One region of the Candidatus Enterococcus lemimoniae genome, then DNA from elsewhere that is predicted to be linked to it. Evidence: a T-box and tRNA genes for the amino acid it is inferred to sense, from the RefSeq annotation. Region 1 holds a T-box; the other holds one or more tRNA genes.
The links. A T-box is a leader RNA that pairs with one kind of tRNA and senses whether it is charged. The one in region 1 lies ahead of pheS (phenylalanine--tRNA ligase subunit alpha), so its partner is inferred to be a tRNA-Phe.
Positions count from the first base shown of each region.

Region 2: it encodes a tRNA-Phe, which carries the amino acid that the T-box ahead of pheS (phenylalanine--tRNA ligase subunit alpha) is inferred to sense. The anticodon was not compared.

Region 1 covers NZ_CP147248.1:651,625-659,837, reverse strand. The annotation lists gene A5866_RS03265 (PD-(D/E)XK nuclease family protein) at 1-1,080, shown strand, start outside; gene addA (helicase-exonuclease AddAB subunit AddA) at 1,073-4,870, shown strand; gene A5866_RS03255 (winged helix-turn-helix transcriptional regulator) at 4,936-5,280, shown strand; T-box leader at 5,322-5,530, shown strand; gene pheS (phenylalanine--tRNA ligase subunit alpha) at 5,621-6,667, shown strand; gene pheT (phenylalanine--tRNA ligase subunit beta) at 6,674-8,213, shown strand, end outside.
Region 2 covers NZ_CP147248.1:2,804,915-2,813,127, reverse strand. The annotation lists gene A5866_RS13380 (beta-glucoside-specific PTS transporter subunit IIABC) at 1-721, opposite strand, end outside; gene licT (BglG family transcription antiterminator LicT) at 876-1,715, opposite strand; tRNA gene A5866_RS13370 (tRNA-Glu) at 1,969-2,040, opposite strand; tRNA gene A5866_RS13365 (tRNA-Ile) at 2,052-2,125, opposite strand; tRNA gene A5866_RS13360 (tRNA-Gly) at 2,137-2,207, opposite strand; tRNA gene A5866_RS13355 (tRNA-Phe) at 2,225-2,297, opposite strand; tRNA gene A5866_RS13350 (tRNA-Asp) at 2,315-2,388, opposite strand; tRNA gene A5866_RS13345 (tRNA-Met) at 2,448-2,521, opposite strand; tRNA gene A5866_RS13340 (tRNA-Ser) at 2,656-2,745, opposite strand; tRNA gene A5866_RS13335 (tRNA-Glu) at 2,767-2,838, opposite strand; tRNA gene A5866_RS13330 (tRNA-Ser) at 2,848-2,935, opposite strand; tRNA gene A5866_RS13325 (tRNA-Ile) at 2,956-3,029, opposite strand; tRNA gene A5866_RS13320 (tRNA-Gly) at 3,034-3,104, opposite strand; tRNA gene A5866_RS13315 (tRNA-Asp) at 3,117-3,190, opposite strand; tRNA gene A5866_RS13310 (tRNA-Met) at 3,250-3,323, opposite strand; tRNA gene A5866_RS13305 (tRNA-Ser) at 3,458-3,547, opposite strand; tRNA gene A5866_RS13300 (tRNA-Ile) at 3,582-3,655, opposite strand; tRNA gene A5866_RS13295 (tRNA-Met) at 3,674-3,747, opposite strand; tRNA gene A5866_RS13290 (tRNA-Ala) at 3,765-3,837, opposite strand; tRNA gene A5866_RS13285 (tRNA-Pro) at 3,848-3,921, opposite strand; tRNA gene A5866_RS13280 (tRNA-Arg) at 3,932-4,005, opposite strand; tRNA gene A5866_RS13275 (tRNA-Leu) at 4,036-4,121, opposite strand; tRNA gene A5866_RS13270 (tRNA-Gly) at 4,132-4,203, opposite strand; tRNA gene A5866_RS13265 (tRNA-Thr) at 4,212-4,284, opposite strand; tRNA gene A5866_RS13260 (tRNA-Leu) at 4,316-4,397, opposite strand; tRNA gene A5866_RS13255 (tRNA-Lys) at 4,410-4,482, opposite strand; tRNA gene A5866_RS13250 (tRNA-Val) at 4,489-4,561, opposite strand; rRNA gene rrf (5S ribosomal RNA) at 4,576-4,691, opposite strand; rRNA gene A5866_RS13240 (23S ribosomal RNA) at 4,788-7,699, opposite strand; rRNA gene A5866_RS13235 (16S ribosomal RNA) at 7,986-8,213, opposite strand, start outside.

The DNA of each region.
Region 1 (8,213 bases):
AGAGATGTTTTTGGGCTGACACCTGCTGCAACAGGAGATTTTTTCCATGAGGCACTAGATCAGTTTTTCAAATTACTGATTACGCAGAATAAGCAGCTATCTGAATTGACTGATCGTGAAGTGAACGAATTTACAGAACAAATCCTTAATGCCGTATTTGGTGAGATCAAATTTTCGATTCTTGATACGTCAAGTCGGATGAATTATATTCGCTATCAATTAGGTCAAACGATCAAAAAAGTTAGTTGGGCTTTAAAACGTCAAAGTGAGCGTAGTGGGATGTCAACGGTTCAGACAGAAGTTTTGTTTGGTCAGATTGCCAGTCAAAAGGGAATCAAGGGCTTAGAATTGCCACTTGATAACGGTGGTAATATCAGCGTTAGAGGGAAAATCGACCGTTTAGATCAATTAGTGACACCAGATTCTTTATATTTAGGTGTTGTTGATTATAAATCAAGCCACAAAAAATTTAATATTACAGAAGCTTACTATGGTTTAGCGATGCAAATGTTGACCTATTTGGACGTCGCGTTGATGGATGCTGTGAATCTAGTCGGTCAATCAGCTAAACCAGCGGGCTCATTCTACCTACATGTTCATAACCCGATTCTTCCTTATGAAACAGAAGATAAGAAAGAACAGCAGCTTTTAAAGAAATTCCAATTTGACGGACTGTTATTGAATGATCCCGTTTTGCTTGAAAATCTGGATAAAAGTCTACAAGCTAAACAAAGTTCGCTGATTTTTCCAATTGAAGAATCTGCTAAAGAAATTATTAAACCAGGACGCCGCCAAGAAGATAAATTTGTGATAGAGCCTGAATTAGATGCCTTATTGATTCATAACCGCAGCAAGTTTATCGAAGCAGGTAATAAAGTTACCAGTGGCGAAATTGATTTAAACCCAGCTTATCAAGGCAAAGAGCGAATTGCTTGCCGTTACTGTCCGTTTAGGAGTGTTTGCAATTTTGATGTTATGTTAAAGGAGAATAACTATAATCGAATTGAAACATTGACGAAAAAAGAAGTAATGGATCGTTTACTTGAAAATGAGTCGGAAGGAGGAACTATTGATGAGTAAGACTATCCCGTTACGTCCAGAAAATGAGCAATTTACTGATAATCAATGGCAAGCCGTTTTTGATGGTGATGAAAACATTTTAGTTTCTGCTTCTGCTGGTTCTGGAAAAACAACGGTTCTAGTACGCAGAGTTATCGAAAAACTCAAAAGTGGTGTGAATATCGATCGCTTGTTGATCGTAACCTATACAGAAGCGGCCGCAAAGGAAATGAAAGAAAGAATCCAAGCAGCATTACAAAAAGTAATTACAAACGAGAGTGAGCAAGAGAAAAAAAACCATTTTATTAAACAGTTGACCTTGCTTCCAACTGCCAATATCAGTACGCTACACGCATTTTGTTTAACAGTGATTCGTCGTTTTTATTATCTGATCGAAATGGATCCAGTTTTCCGACTATTGACAGATGAAACGGAAATGTTACTTTTGAAAGAAGATGTTTGGGATGAACTTAGGGAACAATTTTATGGTGAAAACCAAGAAGCTTTTTATCAGCTGACAAGTAATTTTTCCAATGATCGTAGTGATGATGGACTGACTCGATTAATCTTTTCCTTGTATGATTTTGCCCGTGCTAATCCTGATCCAGAGGAATGGTTGACCCATTTAGCTGACAGCTATCAAGTGACTGGGCAGTTAGGTGACTCGGTGCTATTCCAAGACTATTTGAAACCTCAAGTTATGGAAAGTCTATTCCGTTGTGTAGAGCGTTACGAAGAGATGATTCGTTTAACTGAAGGAGAAGAAAAGCTAGAAAAAATTGCAAATCTTGCTAGAAATGAAAAAGAATTTGTGGAAACATTCAGTAGCCAGCTAGCAGATAATGATCTAGAATCAGGCTTTGACGTTTCAAAAACAATCACATTTGGACGTTATCCAACAGTGCGAGTAGAAGAATTAAAAGAAACTGCCGCACAAGCCAAAAACTTACGAGAACAAAATAAAAAAGCAATCAATGCTATTTTAGAGAACCTATTCACTTTATCACCAGAGGAAATGAAAGGAATTTTAGAACGTTCTCAACCACTAGTTGAGGAAATGGCACAAGTTGGAAAAGCCTTCATTGATACTTATAGCCAACAGAAACTAAAAAAAGGGTTAGTTGATTTCAATGATTTGGAACATTTCACCCTGAATATATTAGCAAAAAAAGAGGTAAGTGAGTGGCTCCCAACAGAAGCATCAAACTATTATCGTGAGAAGTTTGATGAAGTATTAGTTGATGAATATCAAGACATTAATCGATTACAAGAAACAATTCTTTATTGGTTAAGAAGACCAACGGCTTCTGAAGGAAACCTGTTTATGGTTGGTGATGTTAAGCAGTCGATCTATTCATTTCGTTTAGCTGACCCAACCTTATTTATCGAAAAATACAATCAATATGGAGCAAATAAAGAGGGAAAGCGAATCGTTTTAGCCGAGAATTTCCGCTCTAGAAGGAATGTATTAGATTTTACCAATTTAGTTTTTGAACAATTGATGGATGAACGTGTCGGACAAATCGCTTATGATGAAGCAGCCCAACTCGTTCATGGTTTTGATCAGTTTGCAGAAGCAGAAAATTATGATACCGAACTATTGCTCTATGAAAAAAAATCAGAACGTGTGGAGGAAGTACTCGGACTGGACGATTCTCAGCTGATTTTGGAAGATAAAACAGAAGGCGAATTGCATATGACAGCGCTGAAAATCAGAGAATTGATCGATAAAAAATTTTTGATCTATGACAAAACAACAAAAGAAAATCGACCATTGACTTATAAGGATATTGTATTGTTGACGCCAACTAAGAAAAATAATTTGACGATTTTAGAGATATTTAAATTAGCAGGTATCCCAATCCAAGTAAACGATGCCCAAAATTATTTTCAAGCAACCGAAATTCAGACAATGGTGGCTCTTTTGCAAATTATTGACAATCCCTATCAAGATATCCCCTTGGCCGCGGTGTTGCGTTCGCCAATTGTAGGATTAAAAGAAAATGAATTAGTAACGCTTCGGTTAGCTGCTAAAAAAAGTTCTTATTATGAAGCGTTCCTGACCTTTAATCAAATTGAGGCGAAAGAGTCAGCTCAATTGGCATTGAAAGAAAAAACACAGGCATTTGCAGCTCAACTTGAACAATGGCGCGAAATGGCACGAAGAAATCAATTAGCAACTTTAATCTGGCAAATTTATCAAGATACGGCTTATTTAGATTACGTAGGCGGTATGCCAGCGGGGAAACAAAGACAGGCGAATTTATTTGCATTGATCGATCGAGCCGCCAGTTATGAACAAACCAGTTTCCGTGGCCTATTTCAATTTGTTCGGTTTATTGAAAAAATGCAGGAAAAAGATAAGGACTTAGCAGAACCTGTTATTTTGAGCGAAGAAAATGCTGTTCGCGTTATGACGATCCACGCTAGTAAAGGATTGGAATTCCCAGTTGTTTTCATTTTAGATATGACAAAAGAGTTCAACCTTGGCGATCTGAATGAACGGTATATCTTTGACGACCGACTTGGTGTTGGGATTCGTTATTTGGATCAAACAGATCGGATGCTTTATGAGACATTGCCGTTTTTAGCAATCAAGCAGGCAAAATTAAAAAAATTACTCTCAGAAGAGATGCGCAAATTGTATGTAGCGTTGACTCGTGCAGAACAAAAGCTTTATCTTGTGGGGTCATATAACAATCAAGAAGCAACATTTAAAGAGTGGCTGAAAGTGGCTGATGTTCAAACTAAAGTATTACCAAGCGAAAATCGGTTACAAGGAAAGAGTAGTTTGATGAACTGGGTGGGAATGAGTTTGGTTCGTCATCAGAAAATGGCTGAATTCCAATCGGCGTTTACAACTGAAAAAATTGTGGGAATCACACAACATCCAGCGGGATTCTCGGTTTCATTCATGACTGAACAAGCCATCCAAGAACAATTTGCTGCCTTTCAATTTATCGATACAGGTTTGAGTAAAGCCGAAAATTCTAAAAGTAGTGATCCTAAATTAGTAGAGCAAGGGTTATACCGTTTAAACTATGATTACCCCTACCAGCTCTCAACCAAAACGACTAATTACCAATCAGTATCAGAAATCAAACGTGTATTTGAAGACCCGGATAATAAAGAAATCGCTAAAATCGAAGTAGATGAAAAAAATACACTTCAGCCAACTCCAATGATCGTTCACCGAATGAGTGAAGGCGAGTTGGGGAAACCTAGATTTATTGAAACGATCCGAAAACCATCAGCAGTGGAGGTTGGTTCAGCAACTCATTATTTATTACAATTGCTGGATTTAAACGAAGAACCAACCAAAGATAGTATTACCCAATTGATCGAAGAATTAGTCCAAACGAAAATTATTCAAGAAAATGTAGCAAAACAAATCAAGATTGATCAGGTACTCTCTTTTTATCAGACACACTTGGGCCAACAACTGTTAGAAAATCCAACTAAAGTTGTGCGAGAACAACCATTTTCAATGTTGTTGAGAGCAGAAGAATTGATCAAAGATTATCCCAGAGAAACACAAGATGATTTATTGATCCATGGAATGATTGATGGTTATCTTGAACAAGACAACAATTGCATTCTTTACGACTATAAAACAGATTTTGTCCAAGATATCGAAAACGTCCAAGAGATCAAGAAAGTCATTCAGCGGTACCGTGGTCAGTTAAATTTATATCGAAAAGCACTTGCTCAAGCTACGAGCAAAGAGGTAAATAGTGTTTTTCTAGTCTTATTATCTGCTGGTATCATTATCGATATGGATGAAGAACAGATCATTGAAAAAATGAAGTAAAACAAAAGCAAATCTACTTACAAATTGTAAGTTGTGTGCTATACTCAGTTCACGAGGTGAGGAAAATGGAGCAAGTAAAAACAACCGAATTTTCATTATGTCCTAAGTTTGAAAAAGCTTTTGCGATTTTAGGGAAGAAATGGAATGGTTTGATTATTGATGTCTTGTTGGAAAACGGTCCTCAACGATTTGGTGAGTTAAGACAAAAAATCCCTGAACTAAGCGATCGCGTATTAGTCGAGCGCTTGAAAGAATTAGAAGGTGAAGGGATCATCTCAAAAGCAGTTCGCTGTGACGAGAGTAGCCGTCTTGAATATTTCCTCTCAATCAAAGGCAAGGACTTACAACAAGCAATGGAACAAATCCAACATTGGGCAGAAAAATGGGTCACTGCTGAAGAATGCAGTTGACCTAAGACCTAATTTCTTGTAAACTGTAATCAATTGAATAGCAAAAAGCGTTGATGGAAAAGAGTAATTTGGCTGATACGAAAAGGGAAAACTTGTCTTAGACTGAAAACAAGTTACGTAATCGAAAAATGAAGTTCACTTCCGGAGTTTGTTTGTTCCAAGTGTTCAGACCGGTGAAAGCCGTTATAAGAATTGAGTGCATGATTTTTTGTCATGAAGTAGGATGGTAACACGATAGCTCGTTCCTTTAGATAGGAGCGGGCTATCGTTTTTTATTTTATCAAGTACCTACAATTAATGTACTTAGTTCAATTATTATAGAAAAGAAAGGATTAGAAAAATGACATTAAAAGCTCAATTAGAAGCTTTAAGAGATGAAACATTGACGAATATTCAAAATGTAGCGGATCTTAAAGCCTTAAACCAAATCAGAGTGGAAACACTAGGTAAAAAAGGACCCATTACAGAAGTCTTGAGGGGAATGAAAGATTTATCAGCAGAAGAACGTCCAGTAGTGGGGAGCTTTGCTAATGAAATCCGAGATTTATTGACTGAAGCTGTTGAAACTCGCAAGGAAGTTTTAGAAACAGAGGCGTTGAATGCAGCTTTAGAACAGGAAACAATTGATGTAACATTACCAGGTAAACAGATGACACATGGCACTCGTCATGTGTTATCCCAAGTGATGGAAGAAATCGAAGATATTTTTGTAGGAATGGGTTATCAAGTTGTAGAAGGCTATGAAGTTGAGTCTGATCATTACAATTTTGAGCGGATGAATTTACCAAAAGATCACCCAGCACGTGATATGCAAGACACGTTTTATATCTCAGATGATATCTTGATTCGCACCCATACTTCTCCTGTACAAGCAAGAACGATGGAAAAACATGATTTTTCAAAAGGTGCACTCCGCATGATTTCTCCTGGGAAAGTTTTCCGTAGAGATACAGATGATGCAACACATAGCCACCAATTCCATCAAATCGAAGGGCTAGTTATCGATAAAAATATTACAATGGGTGACCTAAAAGGCACATTAGAAGTTGTGATGAAAAAAATGTTTGGTGAAGATCGTAAGATTCGTCTGCGCCCAAGTTATTTTCCGTTTACTGAGCCTTCCGTTGAAGTGGATGTTAGTTGCTTCAAATGTGGTGGTGCAGGCTGTAATGTCTGTAAACAAACTGGCTGGATCGAAATTTTAGGTGCCGGCATGGTTCATCCAGATGTTTTATCGATGTCAGGTATTGATCCAAAAGAATATACTGGTTTTGCTTTCGGTTTAGGGCCAGATCGTGTTGCAATGTTGCGTTATGGCGTTAACGATATTCGTAATTTCTATCAAAATGATTTACGTTTCTTAAATCAGTTCAAGGTAAAGGAGTAGTCGACGATGTTAGTTTCTTATAAATGGTTAAGTGAATATTTAGATCTATCAAAAATCTCAGCAAAAGAATTATCTGATCAAATGTCTTTGACAGGGATCGAAGTTGAAGGCGTTGAAGTTCCAGAAGATGGTTTGAAAAAAATCGTCGTTGGTGAGGTCAAAGAATGTGTTCCTCATCCTAATTCAGATCATTTATCGATTTGTCAAGTGGATATCGGTGAAGCAGAATTATCCCAAATCGTTTGTGGTGCACCGAATGTCAAGGTCGGTATCAAAGTAATTGTGGCCTTGCCTGGTTCTCGAATCACTGGTAATCAAAAAATCAAAAAAGGTAAAATGCGTGGTGAAGTGTCAAATGGGATGATTTGTTCTTTACAAGAATTAGGTTATTCCGATAACGTAATCCCGAAAGCCTATTCGGATGGAATTTATTACATGCCAGCTGACGCAGTTAATGGCGATGATGTTTTTTCATACTTAGATATGGATGATCATATTATCGAATTATCAATCACGCCAAATCGTGCAGATGCATTGAGTATGCGTGGTGTTGCGTATGAAGTTGGGGCGATTTACCGTCAAACACCCAAGTTTAATGATGAGCCCTTAAAAGAGGATACAAGTGAAACAGCTGCAGATTACATTTCTGTGGAAGTGACCGACAAAGAAGATACACCAGCCTACCAAATCAGAGTCATCAAAGATGTAAAAATCGCTGAGAGCCCACTATGGCTGCAAACACGTTTAATGAATGAGGGGATTCGCCCAATCAATAATGTAGTTGATATCACAAACTATATTCTTTTATTATTCGGACAACCGTTACATGCGTTTGATTATGATAAACTAGCAAGTAAAACTATTTTAGTAAGACGTGGTAAAACAGGTGAAGAAATCGTCACGTTAGATGGCGAAACACGCAAAGTATCAGAAGGAAATATCGTCATCACAAATGGGCAAGTTCCTGTTGCTTTGGCTGGAGTTATGGGTGGAGCCGACTCAGAAATTACTGATGAAACAACAACTGTAGCTTTGGAGTCAGCTTTGTTTAATTCATTATCCGTTCGTAGAACGTCAAAAGAGTTCAATTTGCGGAGTGAGTCTTCTAGCCGATTTGAAAAAGGTATCAATCATGCAACGATTGGTGAAGCAGGGGATGTGGCTGCTGCAATGATTGCTAAATTAGCTGGAGGAACAGTAGTTTCAGGTAAAGCGATTGGCTCAGAAGTAAGACTTGAAGAGGTTATTGTAAGTGTGACGATTTCAAGAATCAATGAATATCTAGGGACTAAAATGGATCAAGCAACGGTCAGTGAAATTTTTGACACACTAGGTTTTGACTATGTACTTGATCAAGAGAAATATACTGTGACAGTTCCCCCTAGACGCTGGGATATTAAGATCGAAGCTGATTTGATCGAAGAAGTGGCACGGATTTATGGGTATGATAACTTACCTTCCACATTGCCAAAAGGTGAAACGGTGGCAGGTAGCTTAACGAGTGGACAACTATTAGTTCGTAAGATCAAGAGTTTACTTGAAGGAT
Region 2 (8,213 bases), 1.4 Mb from region 1:
ACGCTACAATGAAAATAATTGGTACTACACTACTTGTATATCCAGCACCAACCCAAGGTATTCCTAAAAACGTAGTATATGCAGGTAAACCCAATAAACTATAAGGAGCAGCAGCTCCTGCTCCTGCAGTCGTTTCAAAAGCCGCTTGTAAGGCGCCACCTTGAACTGTTGGATAACAAAGGGATGCACCGATCACAATCCCTACCATCGGATTCAAATTGAATTTTCTAGCAGCTGTATACCCCAAAATCACTGGCATGAAGTAGAAGATCGCATCGCCAATGCCATTTAACATTGTATAAGTTCCAGAAGTAGCAGAATATAATTTCAAGAAAACAAGTAAAGCATTTAAACCTTTTACCATACCAGCTGCAGCAAGTGCTCCTAAGAAAGGTTGGAAACATCCACTTAGAATATCAATTAAACGATTGAAAAGATTACCGCCAGAAGATTCTTGTTCAGCATCAGCTGAAATCCCAGCAATGCTTACAACATCTTCATAAACTGCTGGTACATGATTACCAATGACAACTTGATATTGTCCACCACTTTTCATTACGGTGACAACACCATCCATGTTTTTCAATACATCATCATTTGCTTTTGATTCATCTTTCAACTTAAAGCGCAGACGTGTAATACAATGTGTTAAACTATTAATATTTTCTTTTCCACCTACGTTATCAACAATTTTCTGTGCTAAATCATGATATTTTCCCATTTTTTGTTCCTCCAAAGTTTAGTTTTTATAAATACATTACATTTGAAGGTTTAGCCAACTTAATGTCACTATCCAAGGGGTCTTTCTCTGTTTATCAACTTATCTGTCCACCTTTCATCTTATGATTGATCTATGCTAAGATTTAACAATCTTGCTAACTATTTGTCTGTATTACTCGCGAGATATGAATAATCAAATACATTTTCTCTTCCTTAGAAATAGTATAAGCATAACTTTCCGTCAAAAAATGACCAATTTTATTTACACAAGTGTAAGCATTACAATACTTTTTTTTGATTACTTCGTATAATTCTCCATCATCTTCATCGTGAAATTCTTTATGATTTAATAGACGATAAGCAAAAAATTTTAAATGAGTACTAAAACGATAAAAATAAACAGAATCTTCATTGAAGGTAGTTTTGAAATGATACTTCACGATATTCGTGATTTCTTGCATGATTTTTGTCAGCTCATAAACGTTCCCTACTTCTTCATCCATCTCTGCATTAACTAAGTGTAATGCAATAAAGCCAGCTTCATCCTCTGGTAATTGAACGTCAAATTTTTCTTTGACCATTTCAATTGCTTTAGTACCAATAAAATATTCATCTGAAAAAAAACGTTTGATATCCCATAATAAAAAGTTCTTCACTTCAATTCCTTGTCGCATTCTTTCTAGCGCTGTATGAAGATGGTCAGTTAAAGAAATAAAGATTGTATCATTTAACTTCCTTCCAAGCTTAGTTTTGGCATACTTGATAATTTCATCTGAAAGCTGCATTACCTCCATGGGAAGATCTCCTAGCAATTCTTGGAACTTCAGTGATGTATCTTGATTGGCTAATCGAAATACTTGATCTACCATTGCCTCTGGAACAAAATCTCCAACTTTTTTTTTGAACGCTATACCACGTCCCATAACAATTTGCTCTTGTTTATGGTCATCCAACGTAATCACAACATTATTATTCAAAATTTTTTGAATAATCATCTTTTCGCTCCCTTCTTCACACTTAACTCCTTTAATTGTAAAAAAAGAAAAACCCAACCTTTCCAAAAAAGAAGAATTTCCTCTTCATTGGAAAAATTAGGTTTAGCTTGTATTTAAACAATCACTATCCATTTATTCACTTGTTGTGTACAAGCATAGAATACCCCATTATAAGTGCGATGTCAACGTTTTCATAAAAATATTTTAAAAAACAAAAAAAACATCAAGCTATACGCAAAATGTTTTGTAAACATGACCCGTACGGGAATCGAACCCGTGATACCGCCGTGAAAGGGCGGTGTCTTAACCGCTTGACCAACGGGCCTTTTGAAATTATGGGCCTAAATGGACTCGAACCATCGACCTCACGCTTATCAGGCGTGCGCTCTAACCAGCTGAGCTATAGGCCCTTAAAGAAAAAAGCGGGTGACGAGAATCGAACTCGCGACGGCAGCTTGGAAGGCTGTGGTTTTACCACTAAACTACACCCGCATGCTTCTTCTTTGAAATGGCGCAAGACAGAATCGAACTGCCGACACACGGAGCTTCAATCCGTTGCTCTACCAACTGAGCTACTGCGCCAAAAAATATAATAATAACGGTCTGGACGGGACTCGAACCCGCGACCTCCTGCGTGACAGGCAGGCATTCTAACCAGCTGAACTACCAAACCAATAGTAAGTATTGCGTCACTACTTTATTGCCTTGCTCTTAAATATTATTCAAAAGCAATTGCGGGGGCAGGATTTGAACCTACGACCTTCGGGTTATGAGCCCGACGAGCTACCTGACTGCTCCACCCCGCGATAATTATAGTCTTTATTGACTATAGAAAGGTGTTATTCTTGGTGATTTCTAGTAAGGATACCTCGCTCACTTTGTTCGCCAAGTACTATTCATCATCTGTTCTGGCAAAGCCAATCACATTGATTCTCAGTAAAGGAGGATAAGGGATTCGAACCCTTGCACGGTTTTACCCGCCTGACGGTTTTCAAGACCGTTCCCTTCAGCCGGACTTGGGTAATCCTCCGAAATAAAAAATTATTAAAAATGACCCGTACGGGAATCGAACCCGTGATACCGCCGTGAAAGGGCGGTGTCTTAACCGCTTGACCAACGGGCCGCTATGAAACGGAGAAGGAGGGATTTGAACCCTCGCGCCGGTTTCCCGACCTACACCCTTAGCAGGGGCGCCTCTTCAGCCACTTGAGTACTTCCCCAAGAAAAATTTAAAAATAAATGGGCCTAAATGGACTCGAACCATCGACCTCACGCTTATCAGGCGTGCGCTCTAACCAGCTGAGCTATAGGCCCATAAAGCGGGTGACGAGAATCGAACTCGCGACGACAGCTTGGAAGGCTGTGGTTTTACCACTAAACTACACCCGCAAAACTTTATAACGGTCTGGACGGGACTCGAACCCGCGACCTCCTGCGTGACAGGCAGGCATTCTAACCAGCTGAACTACCAAACCAATAGTAAGTATTGCGTCACTACTTTATTGCCTTGCTCTTAAATATTATTCAAAAGCAATTGCGGGGGCAGGATTTGAACCTACGACCTTCGGGTTATGAGCCCGACGAGCTACCTGACTGCTCCACCCCGCGATAATTATAGTCTTTATTGACTATAGAAAGGTGTTATTCTTGGTGATTTCTAGTAAGGATACCTCGCTCACTTTGTTCGCCAAGTACTATTCATCATCTGTTCTGGCAAAGCCAATCACATTGATTCTCAGTAAAGGAGGATAAGGGATTCGAACCCTTGCACGGTTTTACCCGCCTGACGGTTTTCAAGACCGTTCCCTTCAGCCGGACTTGGGTAATCCTCCGAAATAATTATTAGTAAATCATTCGTCACTACAATGGACCTTGTAGGACTCGAACCTACGACCGGACGGTTATGAGCCGTCTGCTCTAACCAACTGAGCTAAAGGTCCTTGGCTCTTAAAAAGGAATCGCGGCGAAGGGGATCGAACCCCCGACCTCCCGGGTATGAACCGGACGCTCTAGCCAGCTGAGCTACACCGCGAAAATAATAATTACTAATGGAGCCTAGCGGGATCGAACCGCTGACCTCCTGCGTGCAAAGCAGGCGCTCTCCCATCTGAGCTAAGGCCCCACAACATAAATCGGGAAGACAGGATTCGAACCTGCGACCCCTTGGTCCCAAACCAAGTGCTCTACCAAGCTGAGCTACTTCCCGTATTTACAAATGCACCCAAAGGGAGTCGAACCCCTAACCTCTTGATTCGTAGTCAAGCACTCTATCCAGTTGAGCTATGGGTGCTACATGTCATACATCTGTATGTCACTGCAATGCCGAGGACCGGAATCGAACCGGTACGGTGATCACTCACCGCAGGATTTTAAGTCCTGTGCGTCTGCCAGTTCCGCCACCCCGGCGAACAAGCTAAGCGGAAAACGGGGTTCGAACCCGCGACCCCCACCTTGGCAAGGTGGTGCTCTACCACTGAGCTATTTCCGCAATTTGGATGCCGGCTAAAGGATTTGAACCCTCGACCCTCTGATTACAAATCAGATGCTCTACCAACTGAGCTAAGCCGGCGTATTCGCCAAGTATTAAACGAGACTAAAAATGCGGGTGAAGGGACTTGAACCCCCACGCCGTAAGGCGCTAGATCCTAAATCTAGTGCGTCTGCCAATTCCGCCACACCCGCAAAATATTCCTATGAGCCGTGCAGGGCTCGAACCTGCGACCCTCTGATTAAAAGTCAGATGCTCTACCAACTGAGCTAACGGCTCAAAAAATGGAGGTTGACGGGATCGAACCGCCGACCCCCTGCTTGTAAGGCAGGTGCTCTCCCAGCTGAGCTAAACCTCCAAGACAACACTTTAGCGTGGCGACGTCCTACTCTCACAAAGGGAAACCCTTCACTACAATCGGCGCTAAGAAGCTTAACTTCTGTGTTCGGCATGGGAACAGGTGTATCCTTCTCGCTATCGCCACCACACTGGGTGTTGTTACTATTAAGTTGAGTGATTATTCACTCAAAACTGGATTGAAGTAGTAATCAAACATTCCGAAAATACTTTTTTATTTCGTTTCTTTGGTTAAGTCCTCGACCGATTAGTATTGGTCCGCTCCGTACATCACTGCACTTCCACTTCCAACCTATCTACCTGATCATCTCTCAGGGGTCTTACTTTCTTAAAGAAATGGGAAATCTCATCTTGAGGTGGGCTTCACACTTAGATGCTTTCAGCGTTTATCCCTTCCCTACATAGCTACCCAGCAATGCCCTTGGCAGAACAACTGGTACACCAGCGGTAAGTCCATCCCGGTCCTCTCGTACTAAGGACAGCTCCTCTCAAATTTCCAACGCCCGCGACGGATAGGGACCGAACTGTCTCACGACGTTCTGAACCCAGCTCGCGTGCCGCTTTAATGGGCGAACAGCCCAACCCTTGGGACCGACTACAGCCCCAGGATGCGACGAGCCGACATCGAGGTGCCAAACCTCCCCGTCGATGTGGACTCTTGGGGGAGATAAGCCTGTTATCCCCAGGGTAGCTTTTATCCGTTGAGCGATGGCCCTTCCATGCGGAACCACCGGATCACTAAGCCCGACTTTCGTCCCTGCTCGACTTGTAAGTCTCGCAGTCAAGCTCCCTTCTGCCTTTACACTCTGCGAATGATTTCCAACCATTCTGAGGGAACCTTTGGGCGCCTCCGTTACCTTTTAGGAGGCGACCGCCCCAGTCAAACTGCCCACCTGACACTGTCTCCCACCACGATAAGTGGTGCGGGTTAGAGGGTTCATAACACAAGGGTAGTATCCCACCAGCGCCTCCTCCGAAACTAGCGTTCCGGATTCATCGGCTCCTACCTATCCTGTACATGTGGTACAAACACTCAATATCAAGCTACAGTAAAGCTCCATGGGGTCTTTCCGTCCTGTCGCGGGTAACCTGCATCTTCACAGGTACTAAAATTTCACCGAGTCTCTCGTTGAGACAGTGCCCAAATCGTTACGCCTTTCGTGCGGGTCGGAACTTACCCGACAAGGAATTTCGCTACCTTAGGACCGTTATAGTTACGGCCGCCGTTTACTGGGGCTTCAATTCTGAGCTTCGCCGAAGCTAACCCATCCTCTTAACCTTCCAGCACCGGGCAGGCGTCAGCCCCTATACTTCATCTTTCGATTTTGCAGAGACCTGTGTTTTTGATAAACAGTCGCTTGGGCCTATTCACTGCGGCTGACCGAAGTCAGCACCCCTTCTCCCGAAGTTACGGGGTCATTTTGCCGAGTTCCTTAACGAGAGTTCGCTCGCTCACCTTAGGATACTCTCCTCGACTACCTGTGTCGGTTTACGGTACGGGCAGTTGTTTTCTCACTAGAAGCTTTTCTTGACAGTGTGACATCAGGAACTTCGGTACTATTATTTCCCTCCCCATCACAGCTTGTCCGTAAAGAGTAAAGCATTTGACTCTACTCAAGACTTACTGCTTGGACATGCACTTCCAGTCGCATGCATTCCTTAGCCTCCTGCGTCCCTCCATTGCTCAAACAAAAACAACTGGTACAGGAATATCAACCTGTTGTCCATCGCCTACGCCTATCGGCCTCGGCTTAGGTCCCGACTAACCCTGGGCGGACGAGCCTTCCCCAGGAAACCTTAGTCATACGGTGGACGGGATTCTCACCCGTCTTTCGCTACTCATACCGGCATTCTCACTTCTAAGCGCTCCAGCCGTCCTCACGATCGACCTTCAACGCCCTTAGAACGCTCTCCTACCATTACACCAGAGGTGTAATCCACAGCTTCGGTAAACTATTTAGCCCCGGTACATTTTCGGCGCAGGGTCACTCGACTAGTGAGCTATTACGCACTCTTTAAATGGTGGCTGCTTCTGAGCCAACATCCTAGTTGTCTGTGCAACCCCACATCCTTTTCCACTTAATAGTTATTTTGGGACCTTAGCTGGTGGTCTGGGCTGTTTCCCTTTCGACTACGGATCTTATCACTCGCAGTCTGACTCCCGGATATAAATGAATGGCATTCGGAGTTTATCTGAATTCGGTAACCCGAGATGGGCCCCTAGTCCAAACAGTGCTCTACCTCCATCATTCTTAATTCCGAGGCTAGCCCTAAAGCTATTTCGGAGAGAACCAGCTATCTCCAAGTTCGTTTGGAATTTCTCCGCTACCCACAGCTCATCCCCGCACTTTTCAACGTACGTGGGTTCGGTCCTCCAGTGCGTTTTACCACACCTTCAACCTGGCCATGGGTAGATCACATGGTTTCGGGTCTACGACTACATACTCATTCGCCCTATTCAGACTCGCTTTCGCTGCGGCTCCGGCTCTTCACCTTAACCTCGCATGCAATCGTAACTCGCCGGTTCATTCTACAAAAGGCACGCCATCACCCATTAACGGGCTTTGACTTGTTGTAGGCACACGGTTTCAGGATCTATTTCACTCCCCTTCCGGGGTGCTTTTCACCTTTCCCTCACGGTACTGGTTCACTATCGGTCATTAGGGAGTATTTAGCCTTGCGGGATGGTCCCCGCGGATTCCGACGGAATTTCTCGTGTTCCGCCGTACTCAGGATCCTCCTAGGTGTTGCCAACATTTCGTCTACGGGGCTATTACCCACTTTGGCGAACCTTTCCAGGTTCTTCGACTATCTTGACAGACTACCACAACGGAGTCCTACAACCCCAACAAGCAAGCTTGTTGGTTTGGGCTCTTCCCGTTTCGCTCGCCGCTACTCAGGGAATCGAATTTTCTTTCTCTTCCTGCAGGTACTTAGATGTTTCAGTTCTCTGCGTCTACCTCTATCCAGCTATGTATTCACTGAATAGTAACATCCTATAAAAGATGCTGGGTTTCCCCATTCGGAAATCTCTGGATCATAGCTCACTTACAGCTCCCCAAAGCATATCGGTGTTAGTCCCGTCCTTCATCGGCTCCTAATGCCAAGGCATCCACCGTGCGCCCTTATTCACTTAACCTTACGATCTTACGATCGGTTTTGTTTGGTTCGTTTCTCTAGCGATAGAGGCGTGACCAATAAAATAAGCATTCGAACTATTTTACTTAAAAAACTCATTCAACGCGGTGTTCTCGGTTTGTTTTGATTACTTTTTTACTTCAATATCCAGTTTTCAATGAACAATTCGTTTGAGAGAATCATATAATAAGAAAGAAAATCCAATGATTAACTTCTTCTATAAGAGTAAACCTCTCAAAACTGAACAAAGTAGCGACGAATGTGTAAGTTTCCGTAATATTCCTTAGAAAGGAGGTGATCCAGCCGCACCTTCCGATACGGCTACCTTGTTACGACTTCACCCCAATCATCTATCCCACCTTAGGCGGCTGGCTCCACAAGGGTTACCTCACCGACTTCGGGTGTTACAAACTTTCGTGGTGTGACGGGCGGTGTGTACAAGGCCCGGGAACGTATTCACCGCGGCGTGCTGATCCGCGATTACTAGCGATTCCGGCTTCATGTAGGCGAGTTGC